Regions from separate parts of the Paenibacillus sp. LK1 genome, predicted to be linked through region 2. Evidence: predicted binding sites of a transcription regulator. Region 2 holds the regulator's gene; the other holds the start of a gene.
What was found. Region 2 encodes CtsR, which represses protease genes until heat stress. Its sites were predicted from a motif close to ATGGTCAATAAAGGTCAAACA; they were not measured.

Region 1 (6,981 bases), on a different contig from region 2:
ATATGGTGAAGCGATGGACCTGCTTCGCTTTTTGCTGCAATGCCAAGGGCAGGAAGAACGGCATTACGACGAATGGCGAGCCCTGCTCGAATGGCTTGAAGCTGCATTCCCTCATTATGGGGAAGATTTACCCGAGGTTCGTGAAGAGCGTGAGGAAGAGGAAATCAGCGAAGAGGACATGGCACGTCAACATGCCCGATCCAAGCTTGAGCAGGATGACGGCTATGCGGATAAACTGCTTCGTACCGTGATGGAGGAACCTTTATCTGAACAAACGATGCTGGCGCTGGAGCAGCTTGCATATCTCGATCGGCCAGAAATTGATGATTCGCTTACCGGTTGGCTCAAAGACAAGACGCTGCATCCTTTACTTCAGTTCCGTGTGCTTCAGACATTACGCCGCCGAGGTGTTCAAGGCATTATTGCGTTTACTCGTGGGGAAGAGCCGGTTGAAGTGGAGATTGATACGGTTCCGCTGAGACCTGAGGATTTCCCGATTCAGATCGTTCAGATTCTTGAAAGAGTGGCAGATCAGACGGAGGTTCATGAACCTACGCTCTTTTATTTTGCACAAGAACTATGGATTCAATATGTCATGGCCGTGTACGGAACCCGTGATTACCTGTCCATGCTGGAAGAAAATGATTCCATGACAGATATATGGGCTGCTGCTCTACATATGACCGTTGCAGACAGTCTGGGCGGTTCGCATGACGAGGAAGATACTCGCTCAATGTATGCTGTGACAGGGGCGATGCGCTTTCGTCTGGAGCAAGCATATCGATCGATGAAGCAGTTTGTTTCTGCCGGTTTGGATGGTCAATAGGACCCGGAAACGTTTTCCTCAAACCGTATCAAGGGATTCCCCTTGAAAAAGAATCTAATCTTGTTTATACTAAAATGGTTATTTTGTACGTGATTGCCTACGTGAACATGCGAATTTTGGAGGGGAAAGTATACAATGAAAGCAACTTGGGAAAAGATAGAGAAGAACCTTGGGGTTCTTGAGGTTGAAGTGGGTGCAGATCGTGTAACTGCAGCACTCGACAAAGCTTTTAATAAAGTAGTTAAACAAGCAAACGTACCTGGATTCCGTAAAGGTAAAGTTCCACGTTCGATCTTCGAAGCTCGTTTTGGTGTGGAAAGCTTGTATCAAGAAGCAATTGACATTTTGCTTCCTGAAGCTTACACAGAAGCAATCGACCAAACGGATATCTTCCCGGTTGATCGTCCTGACGTAGACGTCGAGCAATTCGCTAAAGGACAAGTATTCAAGTTCAAAGCGAAAGTAACCGTTAAACCTGAAGTTACACTGGGTGACTACAAAGGCGTTGAAGTTGCTGTAGCCAAACATGAAGTAACGGATGTAGAAGTGACTGAAGAGCTCGAGCGTCTTCAACAACGTCACGCAGAACTCGTTGTTATCGACGAAGGCGCTGCACAAAACGGCGACGTTGCTGTAATCGACTTTGACGGTTCCGTTGATGGTGTACCGTTCGAAGGCGGACAAGCTGAGCGTTATTCCCTGGAACTTGGTTCCAACACATTCATCCCAGGATTTGAAGAGCAGGTTGTGGGTCTTTCCACAGGCGACTTCAAAGACGTTGAAGTAACTTTCCCAGAGAGCTACCATGCAGCTGAACTGGCTGGCAAAAAAGCGGTATTCAAAGTGAAAGTACATGAAATCAAACGTAAACAACTTCCTGAACTGGATGACGAGTTTGCAAAAGATGTTAGCGAATTCGATACGCTTGAAGAGTACAAAGCTGACCTGAAAACGCAATTGGAATCCCGCAAAGCAGATGAAGCCAAAGCAGCTCAAGAAAATGCTGTTGTAGAAAAAGTGGCTGAAAATGCTGAAGTGGATATTCCTTCTGCAATGATCGACAGCGAAGTACAAAACATGATGCGTGATTTCGACAACCGTCTGCGCAACCAAGGTATGAACCTGGAAATGTTCCTGAGCTTCTCCGGTCAAACACAAGCTGACCTGAGAGGACAAATGCAGGAAGATGCTTCCAAACGTGTTCGTAACAACCTGGTTCTTGAAGCAGTTGGTAAAGCGGAAAACATCGAAGTGTCTGACGAAGAAGTTAACCAAGAACTCGAAAAAATGGCTGAGTCTTACAAGCGTCCTGCTGAAGAGATTCGTGGCATTCTCGAGGGTAATGGTTCCCTGGACAGCCTTCGTGACGAAGTGAAACTGCGTAAAACGATCGATGTTCTCGTTGAGAACAGCAAAGTCGTTGAAGCTGTTGAAGCTCCAGCTGAAGAAGTTGCTGCAGAAGCTGACGAAAAATAAGACAAGCTGTTATGTAATGAACAGCTGAATAAACGATAAGGCACGTGAATCATTGCGTGCCTTATTTTTAAATTATGGCATCCATTTTATAGAGGATTCAGTAATAATATGGATGGGATTCGTTGTGGCATTGGTTATGCACATTCAACGTCCTATGGTTCTCCTGCAAATAAAAAAAAGGTGAAACGGCATAGGATTGCTCCGATTTGCACATACATAGAAAACATGGTTAAATATGATCAGGCAAAAAAGTAAACTCACTCTGTCTTGACACCACTTGTGAAAAATGACATTGTCACAGGAACGTGTTAGAATGAATTTGGGTTTGCTTTACAGGTAGCCTATGTCTAATTACATGTAGAAAAGAGGTTGGTCTCATGAGTCTGGTGCCAATGGTTGTTGAACAAACCAATCGAGGCGAGCGGTCTTACGATATATATTCGCGTTTGCTGAAGGATCGCATTATCTTTTTAACCAGTGCGATTGATGACGATGTAGCCAATCTTGTCATAGCGCAGCTTTTGTTTTTGGCAGCCGACGATCCTGAGAAGGATATCAGCTTGTACATTAATTCACCTGGTGGTTCTGTCACCGCAGGGATGGGTATATACGATACGATGCAATATATCAAGCCGGATGTATCGACCATTTGCGTAGGTATGGCAGCAAGCATGGGCTCGTTATTGCTGACAGCCGGTGCTCCTGGCAAACGATATGCGCTGACTAACAGCGAAGTGATGATTCATCAGCCGCTTGGCGGCGTTCAAGGACAGGCTGCGGATATCAAAATTCACGCAGAATGGATTATTAAAACACGTCAGAAACTGAATCAAATATACGTCGATCGTACAGGTCAACCCCTTGAGAAAATCGAGCGGGACACAGACCGTGACTTTTTCATGAGTGCTGAAGAAGCCAAAACGTACGGCATTATTGACCAGGTGCTCAGCAGACCGATCAATTCCTAAAGGGGTGGTTTCATGTTTAAATTTAACGATGAGAAAGGGCAATTGAAATGCTCTTTTTGCGGTAAATCTCAGGAACAGGTGCGCAAGCTGGTCGCTGGACCGGGCGTTTACATTTGTGATGAATGTATCGAACTGTGCACTGAAATCGTAGAGGAAGAGCTCGGTCATGACGAAGAACTGGACCTCAAAGATATTCCAAAACCGAAAGAAATCCGCGACATTCTTGACCAGTACGTCATTGGACAGGATCAGGCGAAGAAGTCTTTGTCTGTAGCGGTTTACAATCACTATAAACGGATCAACACACAAAGCAAGATTGAGGACGTTGAATTGCAAAAAAGTAACATTTTGCTGTTAGGACCTACGGGTTCTGGTAAAACGTTGCTTGCGCAAACGATGGCCAAAATCCTTAATGTTCCTTTTGCTATTGCTGATGCAACTTCATTGACTGAAGCAGGTTATGTCGGCGAAGATGTAGAGAACATTCTGCTCAAGCTGATTCAAGCTGCTGATTATGATGTGGAAAAAGCAGAGCGCGGCATTATTTATATCGATGAAATTGATAAAGTAGCGCGTAAATCCGAGAACCCATCCATTACACGTGATGTATCGGGTGAAGGTGTTCAACAAGCGCTCCTGAAAATCCTGGAAGGAACTGTAGCTTCTGTACCGCCACAAGGTGGTCGTAAGCATCCACATCAGGAATTCATCCAGATTGATACCACCAACATCTTGTTTATTTGTGGCGGTGCCTTCGATGGTCTCGAGCAAATGATCAAACGCCGGATCGGTAAAAAAGTCATCGGCTTTAACACCGTTGCGGAACAAAAAGATCTTAAACCAGGTGAATATCTGGGTATGGTATTGCCGGAAGACTTGCTGAAATTCGGTCTGATTCCGGAATTTGTAGGCCGTTTGCCAGTTATCTCCACTTTGGAGCCTCTGGACGAAGATACATTGGTACGGATTCTGTCCGAGCCAAAAAATGCGCTTACGAAACAATACCAAAAATTGCTTGAACTGGATAATGTAAATCTGGTGTTTGAACCAGGAGCATTACTGGCGATTGCGAAGGAAGCCATTAAACGTAACACGGGTGCACGTGGTCTGCGCGCAATCATCGAGGGCATTATGCTTGAGATTATGTACGAAGTACCTTCCCGTGATGATGTTACGAACTGTGTCATTACCGAAGAAGTCGTTGAGAAGAGAGTCGTTCCTGAACTAAGCCAATCCAAGGACGACAAGCAGGAAGAAAGTGCCTAACTAAAGGTTAATATTCCGTTTCAACACTGAAATATAGACTTGTCAGTTCTCCACTCCTGGCAGAAGGCGAATTCATGTCTCTGTCAGGGTGGAGCTTTGACGTTGTGGGGAGAGAAATCACTCATGTTTTTAAGACAAGATACACGACCCGTAAAAGTGGGTAACTTAACGATTGGTGGCAGCAACGAAGTCATCATCCAGAGCATGTGTACAACGAAAACGGCAGACGTTGAGGCGACCGTGGCAGAGATTTTGCGTTTGGAAGAAGCAGGATGTCAAGTGGTGCGTGTAACAGTGAACAATGAGGAAGCTGCAGCAGCCATCAAGGAAATCAAAAAACGGATTAATATTCCGCTCGTAGCGGACATCCATTTTAATTATAAACTGGCGCTCCTTGCGATTGAGAACGGCATCGATAAAGTACGGATTAATCCCGGCAATATCGGTAAACGTGCAAAAGTAGAGGAAGTCGTCAAAGCTTGTAAAGAGAAGGGTATTCCGATTCGAATCGGGGTAAACGCAGGATCTCTGGAAAACCATTTGCTTGAGAAATATGGTTACCCAACAGCTGATGCTATGGTAGAAAGTGCACTTTATCACATTGGTATTTTGGAAGAATTGGATTTCCATGATATCATCGTGTCTCTCAAAGCATCGGATGTGCCGATGGCGATTGAGGCGTATACCAAAGCAGCTCAAATCATTCCGTATCCGTTGCATCTGGGGATTACCGAGGCGGGTACATTGTTCTCGGGTACAATTAAAAGTTCTGCCGGTATGGGTGCTTTGTTATCGATGGGTATTGGTTCGACGATGCGGATATCGCTTAGTGCAGACCCGGTTGAGGAAATCAAGGTCGCTCGTGACCTGCTCAAAACCTTTGGTCTAATTTCCAATGCAGCTACGCTGATTTCCTGTCCTACCTGTGGGCGTTTGGATATCGATCTGTTCTCCATTGCGAATGAAGTGGAAGAGTATATCTCCAAACTCAAGGTGCCGATCAAAGTATCGGTGTTGGGTTGTGCCGTTAACGGTCCGGGTGAAGCCAAGGAAGCGGATATCGGTATTGCCGGTGCACGTGGAGAAGGCTTGTTGTTCCGTCATGGTAAAATGATCCGTAAAGTTCCGGAAGAAATCATGGTTGAGGAATTGAAAAAAGAGATCGACAAAATCGTGGAGTCCTATGAAACGACAGGCGTTATTCCTGGTCGCTCGCACTGATTGATTTATATATCGTTATGTAACAGTCCGTCATCATTTGACGGGCTGTTTTTTGTTCTCAAACATACAATTTCCTGATCACCCGTTTACGTCTCGGTGAAAAGGCTATACTACCAAGTATTAGCATGATCTCATATGAGAATAGGGATAGAACAGGAGGATGTTGAGACATGGAATTTGGTATGGTCATAATGATGATTCAGTTATTTTTTGGTGTGGTGATCGGTTTGTATTTCTGGAATTTGCTTCGTGGGCAGAAAACGAATCGCGGTGCGGTTGAGCGTGAATCCCGCAAGGAACTGGAGAAGCTGCGGAAGTTACGCTCCATTTCACTCACCAAGCCCCTGTCAGAGAAGACACGTCCGGCAACCATTAATGACATTGTAGGGCAAAAAGACGGACTTCGCGCCCTTAAAGCCGCACTATGCAGTGCTAATCCTCAGCATGTCATTATATATGGACCTCCAGGGGTAGGTAAAACAGCTGCGGCAAGGGTGGTTTTGGAAGAAGCCAAAAAGAATCCGTCATCTCCCTTCAAGGCCGATGCCAAATTCACGGAACTCGACGCCACGACGGCGCGTTTTGATGAACGGGGTATTGCTGACCCATTGATTGGTTCAGTGCATGATCCGATCTATCAGGGAGCAGGAGCGATGGGCGTAGCTGGTATTCCTCAGCCGAAACCCGGTGCCGTTACCAAAGCGCACGGAGGGATGCTTTTTATTGATGAGATTGGTGAATTGCATTCCATCCAGATGAATAAACTGCTGAAAGTGTTGGAGGACCGCAAGGTCTTTTTGGAAAGTGCGTACTATAACTCGGAAGACACGCATACTCCTGCTTATATCCACGATATTTTTCAAAATGGCCTGCCAGCCGATTTTCGTCTGGTCGGAGCGACGACTCGTTCGCCCCATGAACTGCCTCCAGCCTTGCGCTCCCGGTGCATGGAGGTCTATTTCCGTCCATTGCTGCCCGAAGAGATTGGGCAAATCGCGGAAGATGCTGTTCAGAAAATCGGATTCAGTCCGTGTCCAGAAGCAGTGGATGTGGTTAAGCGCTATGCAACCAATGGTCGTGAAGCGGTGAATATCATTCAGCTCGCTGCGGGGCTGGCTTTGACTGAAAAACGTGAAACGTTGCAGGCTTCGGATGTGGAATGGGTCGCTGGCAGCAGCCAGATTCAGCCCCGACCAGATCGCAAGGTGCCTTTGCGGCCGCAGA
Region 2 (6,981 bases):
GGGAGAGTAGGACGCCGCCAAGCGAAGAACCACTGCCGATGTTATTCGGTGGTGGTTTTTATTTGCGTTTTTTTACTATAGATCAGGTGGAACAATTATAATACACGAAAAAAATATTCCCGAGAGATGCCAGCGCATCTCTTGTTTGACTTTGTCCCGTTCCTCTGACACACTCATAAATGGATACATACATCACGTATCAGGCCATGATTTGAAAGATATCATAACTTAGAGAACGGGGTGCAGGACGATATGGAAATTCAGAAATTAACCGTTGATGATTTTGAGCCAGCGATGGCACTCTCCGAGTATGCTTTTCAAGTGGTAATGAGTGAAGAACAGACGGAGAAGCGACGGAGTCAATTTGATTCTCAGGATATATGGGGTGTATTTGAGGAAGGACAATTGGGTGCCAAACTTCACATTATTCCTTTTCAAACCTATATTCATGGGAGATCGTTCGAGATGGGCGGTATTGCGGGAGTAGCGACATGGCCAGAATATAGACGTAAAGGCTGGGTAGCTGGACTGTTGAAGCATGCGCTTGAGGAAATGAACCGTAAGAAACAAAGTATATCGTTTTTGCATCCGTTCTCTTTTGCGTTTTATCGGAGATATGGTTGGGAGACGTATGTTGAGTTTAAACGATATAAAGTGCCTACAGCTCATCTGCCTGCGAAAAAGGCAACCCCTGGAACAATTCGTCGTGGCGATCTGGGACTCAGCATATTAAAGGAAGTATACAGTTCGTATGCTGAGCGCTATAACGGAACTTTGATCCGGGATGATGCGAGATGGGAGAACTCAGTTCTCACTAATGGAGCCAGCCAGAAGGCTGTATATTATGATGAAGCTGGTAAAGCACAAGGCTATGTTTTATATGAGGTTAAGGAAAGAAAGTTTACCATTAGAGAGATCATTTACTTGAATGAAGAGGCAAGACAAGGTTTATGGACCTTTATTGCGAACCATGATTCCATGATTGAGGAAGTAACTTTACAGGCACCAGCCAGTGATATGCTTGCTTTTCAATTAGACAATCCGCGGATTCAGCAGGAAGTTATACCATTCTTTATGGCACGTATTGTGAGTGTAGAACAATTTATTTCACAGTATCCTTTTGCGAGCCCAGACTCACCAGTACAGATTAATCTCCAGGTAGAGGATGCACACGCACCATGGAATGAAGGGGTATGGCAGTTGAATGTGGCGATGAACGGTACAGCTTCGATTTGGAAAACATCTGAGCCGGCTGCTAAAGATCAAACTGTTAAAGTAGACATTCAGGCGCTCACCGCAATACTGATGGGGTATCGCAGGCCCGCAGAGATGGCTCAAATAGGTAGAATTGAAGGACCAAATGGAGCGATTAAGGCTCTGGAACAAGCGATTCCTAAACGGGAAACGTATTTACTTGATTTTTTCTGATCCTCATAGAGTAACGAATATTCTAGGATCAATTTTGTAGATTTAACTTGTATAGCAATACGTTGCTAGTGTGAGACAAATGGACTTCTCCAGCTATTTTGGAGAGGTTTTTTTGTGTCAGCCGAATATTTCGTGTAAAATCGTAAAAAATGAATAGTGCTCCCTCTTGGCAAAACCACAAAATATGCTATAATGTATATAAAGTCAAAGAAAGTCAAAGTCAACTAAAGGTTAAATACTTACGTAGCTTTCTTTCTGCAATCCGGTGGTGGGAGCCATTTTAAAGGTAGTGCACATCAGCGGATAAAAGCAATATTAAAGGACCTTCGAGCGTCCTTCGCTCTCCCGTTAAAGACCGTTGAAGATCAGTTTCGCTGTTTCCTTGATTGGTTAAATGGGTTGAGAAGGTGTACTCTGTAGGGGCGTGTGGGTCCTTATTGACTTAACGTTTCAGACAGTGGAGGATGAGTGGATGCGTAATATCTCTGATATTATCGAACAATATCTGAAGAGTATTTTGCATGAAAGTCCCGAAGGAATGGTCGAAATTCAACGTAATGATCTGGCTGACCAATTTTCATGTGTGCCTTCCCAGATCAATTATGTCATCAGCACCCGATTTACACTCGAAAAAGGTTACCTTGTAGAGAGTAAACGTGGCGGCGGCGGTTATGTTCGCATACAGCGGATTGAATTGCCGGCTCACTCGGCTCTGCATAACCATTTGCACCATAGTATTGGAGATGAGATCGGGCAGACAGCTGCCGAAGGTCTGATCTACCAACTGGAAGAAGCACGTTTCTTAAGCAAAAGGGAAGCCGGGTTGATGCGGGCAGCTGTATCGAGAGAGATTATATTGGTCAAACTTCCTTACCGGGATCAAATTCGTGCCAGAATGTTAAAGGCGATGTTAATATCTTTGCTCGGTAAATGAAAACTATCGGGATCAAGGGGGTACATCATTGTGCTGTGCCAAGAATGCAACAAACGTCCGGCAACACTCCATTTCACGAAAATCGTGAACGGAGAGAAAACGGAATTCCATATTTGTGAGTCATGCGCTCGTGAAAAAGGGGAAATGATTCCGGGAACATCCAACGGATTTTCCATTCATAACTTATTGTCCGGGTTGCTTGATTTTGAGCCTACAGGCAAAAATGGCAGTGCAGGAGCAACACCTGCGCAATCCCTTCGTTGTGAAGAATGCGGGATGACCTATTCACAGTTTAGCAAAATTGGCCGCTTTGGCTGTAGCTCATGTTATAAATATTTTGACAGTCGTTTGGATCCGCTATTCAAACGGGTTCATGGTAGCACTTCCCACGTGGGTAAAGTGCCTGCACGAGCTGGTGGTCGCATCAAGGTGAAACGACAGATTGCTGATCTGAAACGGGATCTTCAGGAGAGCATAACGCAAGAGGAGTTTGAAGAAGCTGCTCAAATTCGTGATCAGATCAGGGAACTTGAAAAAGAAATAGCTCAGGAGTAAAGTTTGTGATGAGTAGGAGGGATGCGTAATGCCTAATCTTCGTTTTACAGAGAAGGCGCTCAGCGACTGGATGCGCAGTGATGCGGCTGATTCCGAAATCGTCATTAGCAGCCGGGTCCGGATCGCACGCAACCTGCAGCATTATCCGTTTCCGATGCTGGCTTCCAATGAGCAATCGGAAGAAGTGCTGAATAAGCTGAGCGAAGTACTTCAATACGATGACGTTCATGCCTTTGGAGATTTTCATACCTTGGATCTGATTGATATCGATGACCTTGACAAACGGGTGCTGGTAGAGAAACATCTAATCAGTCCTAGTCTTGCGAACGAATCCAGAAATGGTGCGGTTATTCTCAGTGAGGATGAATCTGTCAGTATTATGATTAATGAAGAGGATCATCTTCGTATCCAGTGCCTCTATCCGGGGTTCCAGGTGAAAGAAGCCTGGGAGAAAGCTTCCGCCATAGATGATGCTTTTGAAGCGCATGTGGATTATGCTTTTGATGACCGCAGAGGATATTTAACCAGCTGTCCTACGAATGTAGGTACAGGTGTAAGAGCATCTGTCATGATGCATTTGCCCGCTCTGGTGATGACACAGCAGATTGGCCGCATTTTAACGGCAGTCTCCCAAGTCGGACTGACTGTACGGGGAATTTACGGTGAAGGCAGTGAGGCGATGGGTAACCTGTTTCAGATCTCGAACCAGATCACACTGGGGCAGACGGAACAAGAAGTCATCGATAACCTGCATAGTGTTGTTTTACAGATGATTGGGCATGAGCGTACTGCTAGAGAACGGTTAATTACCGACTCTAGGCTGCGAATTACCGACAGGGTTATGCGTTCATACGGCATTCTGTCCCATGCAGCCATCGTCGATTCGAAGGAAGCTGCACAGCGTCTGTCTGATGTTCGACTTGGCGTAGATCTCGGCTTGTTGGACGGCTTGTCCATAACCGTGATGAACGAGTTGAATGTGATGACGCAGCCGGGCTTTTTGCAAAAAACATTTGGGGAAGACATGCGGACAGATGAGCGTGACATATATCGGGCTCAGTTGATCCGTGATACGATCAGTGCAGCCAATCAATCTTAGGTTGATCAAGAGTCGTTTATAAAAGGTTTCACGTCGCATCTGCGGCTTTTTATATAATAGAGCATTTCTATAAATGAATGCTGAATGATTTTATTCGCAGCATGGCTGCAAACAAAAATGATATGAAGAATACGGTGGGATCCTTTTAACAGCCCCCGTTTTATCCAAAACCATGGAGGTGCAGGAGATATGATGTTTGGAAGATTTACGGAACGGGCCCAAAAGGTGCTCGCATTGGCGCAGGAAGAAGCTGTCCGTCTTGGTCATAATAACATCGGTACAGAGCACATTTTGCTCGGCCTCATTCGTGAAGGCGAAGGCATCGCAGCCAAAGCGCTGATCGGCCTGGGACTCGGATTGGAAAAAATTCAAGATGAAGTAGAAACGCTGATTGGCCGTGGCCAAGAGCAACCTACGAACATTGCATATACGCCTCGTGCGAAAAAAGTAATTGAACTGTCTATGGATGAAGCTCGCAAATTGGGCCATACCTATGTAGGCACAGAGCATATCCTGCTGGGATTGATCCGTGAAGGCGAAGGGGTTGCGGCACGTGTGCTGAACAACCTGGGTATTAGCTTGAACAAGGCACGTCAACAAGTACTGCAATTGCTTGGCAGCAGCGAAGCTGTATCCAGTCATAACGGCACACCTGCCAATGTCAGCACACCAACACTGGACAGTCTGGCACGTGACCTTACGGCGTATGCCAGAGAGAACAACCTGGACCCAGTGATTGGACGTAGTAAAGAAATCGAACGTGTTATTCAGGTTCTGAGCCGTCGTACCAAGAATAACCCGGTACTGATTGGTGAGCCAGGTGTAGGTAAAACAGCCATCGCTGAAGGACTTGCACAAAAAATTATCGCCAACGAAATTCCGGAGACTTTGCGTGACAAACGTGTCATGACCTTAGATATGGGTTCGGTTGTTGCAGGTACAAAATATCGTGGTGAATTCGAAGATCGTTTGAAAAAAATTATGGATGAAATTCGTCAAGCGGGTAACATTGTCCTGTTCATCGACGAATTGCATACCCTGATTGGTGCAGGCGGAGCGGAAGGTGCAATTGATGCTTCGAACATTTTGAAACCAGCTTTGGCCCGTGGAGAATTGCAGTGCATCGGTGCAACAACACTGGATGAATACCGCAAATATATCGAGAAAGATGCTGCCCTGGAGCGCCGTTTCCAACCGATCACGGTGGATCAGCCTTCTCCAGAAGAAGCAATTCAGATTTTACACGGCTTGCGTGATCGTTACGAAGCGCATCACCGGGTGAAAATTACGGATGAAGCGATTGTGCAGGCGGTTAAACTGTCTGATCGGTACATTACAGACCGTTTCCTACCGGATAAAGCGATCGACCTGATTGATGAGGCGGGCTCCAAAGTAAGATTGAACTCTTACACGATCCCACCAAACCTCAAACAATTGGAAAGCCGTCTCGAAGATATCCGTAAGGAAAAAGACGCAGCGGTTCAAAGCCAAGAATTCGAGAAAGCAGCAGCTCTGCGTGACACGGAACAAAAAATCCGTGAAGAGCTGGATGTAACGAAGAACCAATGGAAAGAAAAACAAGGTCGCACGGATTCTGAAGTAACGCCTGAGGATATCGCGCAAGTGGTAGCCAACTGGACTGGAATTCCGGTGAACAAGCTGAAAGAAGAAGAAACACAACGCTTGATGAACCTGGAGTCTATTCTTCATGAACGTGTCATTGGCCAAGATGAGGCTGTGAAGTCTGTCAGTCGTGCAGTTCGTCGTGCTCGGGCCGGATTGAAAGATCCGAAACGTCCGATGGGTTCATTTATTTTCCTAGGTCCTACCGGGGTAGGTAAGACCGAGCTCGCTCGTGCACTTGCAGAAGCCATGTTTGGCGATGAAAATGCAGTGATTCGGATCGATATGTCCGAGTATGGTGAGAAGCATTCCACTTCCCGACTCGTCGGAGCGCCTCCGGGATATGTGGGATATGAAGAAGGTGGACAACTGACAGAGAAAGTTCGTCGCAAACCTTACTCCGTCGTCCTGCTCGATGAGATCGAGAAAGCACATCCGGAAGTATTTAACATCTTGCTGCAAGTGCTTGAGGATGGTCGTCTGACGGATTCCAAAGGTCGCGTTGTTGACTTCCGAAATACATTGATTATTCTGACATCCAACGTGGGTGCTGAAGCGATCAAACGTAACTCTACACTCGGCTTCACAGCAGTTGTGGATGCAGGGGCGGATTATGATAACATGAAGGGTAAAGTCATGGATGAGCTGAAGAAAAGCTTCCGTCCAGAGTTCCTTAACCGGATTGATGAAATTATCGTGTTCCACTCTCTGGAACAGAAACACATTGCAGAGATTGTTACCCTCATGAGTGAGGAGCTTCGGAAACGGCTACGTGAATACGAGGTTGACTTCGAACTCACCGACAATGCCAAGGATTTCCTTGCTAAAGCCGGCTTCGATCCAGCTTATGGTGCTCGTCCGCTTCGTCGGGCGATCCAGAAGCATATCGAAGACAAATTGTCTGAAGAGTTGCTCACGGGTAATGTGACCAAAGGTGATTCGTTGCTCATCGATGAAGAGAACGGAGCATTGTCTGTAACGAAAAAAGACGTTGTTGTTCCTTCCACTGAGGAAATTGAAACGAAATAAGTGACACTTAACTAGTGACATAACTAATGAGTCTGATATATAAAACAAAAATCCTTTCTGACTTTAGTCGGGAAGGATTTTTGTTTTTTTGTGCCAGTCAGAGCCCCAAAGCTGTTGTTTATCAGAAAACAAACATTGAACTGGCTACGAACATGTGTAAAGTTTGCGATAATCCTTTACGAAAAATCTCAAACAATGGTAAACTTTTATTAACCCTGCACGTCAGGGAGTTTAGGCAAAATTCGTCGAAAAATGCAAAATGCTGTTATAAAATAAATCCTAGGAGTGCTGAAGTGGCCAAAGTTAAAACCAA

Region 1: a site for CtsR is predicted at 2,470-2,490, ahead of clpP (ATP-dependent Clp endopeptidase proteolytic subunit ClpP). Genes of this name have one in related genera too.

What each region holds. Positions count from the first base shown of each region.
Region 1 covers NZ_PEII01000009.1:284,248-291,228, forward strand. The annotation lists gene CS562_RS21005 (hypothetical protein) at 1-826, shown strand, start outside; gene tig (trigger factor) at 962-2,302, shown strand; gene clpP (ATP-dependent Clp endopeptidase proteolytic subunit ClpP) at 2,680-3,270, shown strand; gene clpX (ATP-dependent protease ATP-binding subunit ClpX) at 3,283-4,536, shown strand; gene ispG (flavodoxin-dependent (E)-4-hydroxy-3-methylbut-2-enyl-diphosphate synthase) at 4,660-5,757, shown strand; gene lonB (ATP-dependent protease LonB) at 5,928-6,981, shown strand, end outside.
Region 2 covers NZ_PEII01000022.1:56,652-63,632, reverse strand. The annotation lists rRNA gene rrf (5S ribosomal RNA) at 1-23, shown strand, start outside; gene CS562_RS30910 (GNAT family N-acetyltransferase) at 253-1,428, shown strand; gene CS562_RS30905 (CtsR family transcriptional regulator) at 1,901-2,362, shown strand; gene mcsA (protein-arginine kinase activator protein McsA) at 2,393-2,917, shown strand; gene mcsB (protein-arginine kinase McsB) at 2,946-4,016, shown strand; gene CS562_RS30890 (ATP-dependent Clp protease ATP-binding subunit) at 4,206-6,668, shown strand; gene radA (DNA repair protein RadA) at 6,962-6,981, shown strand, end outside.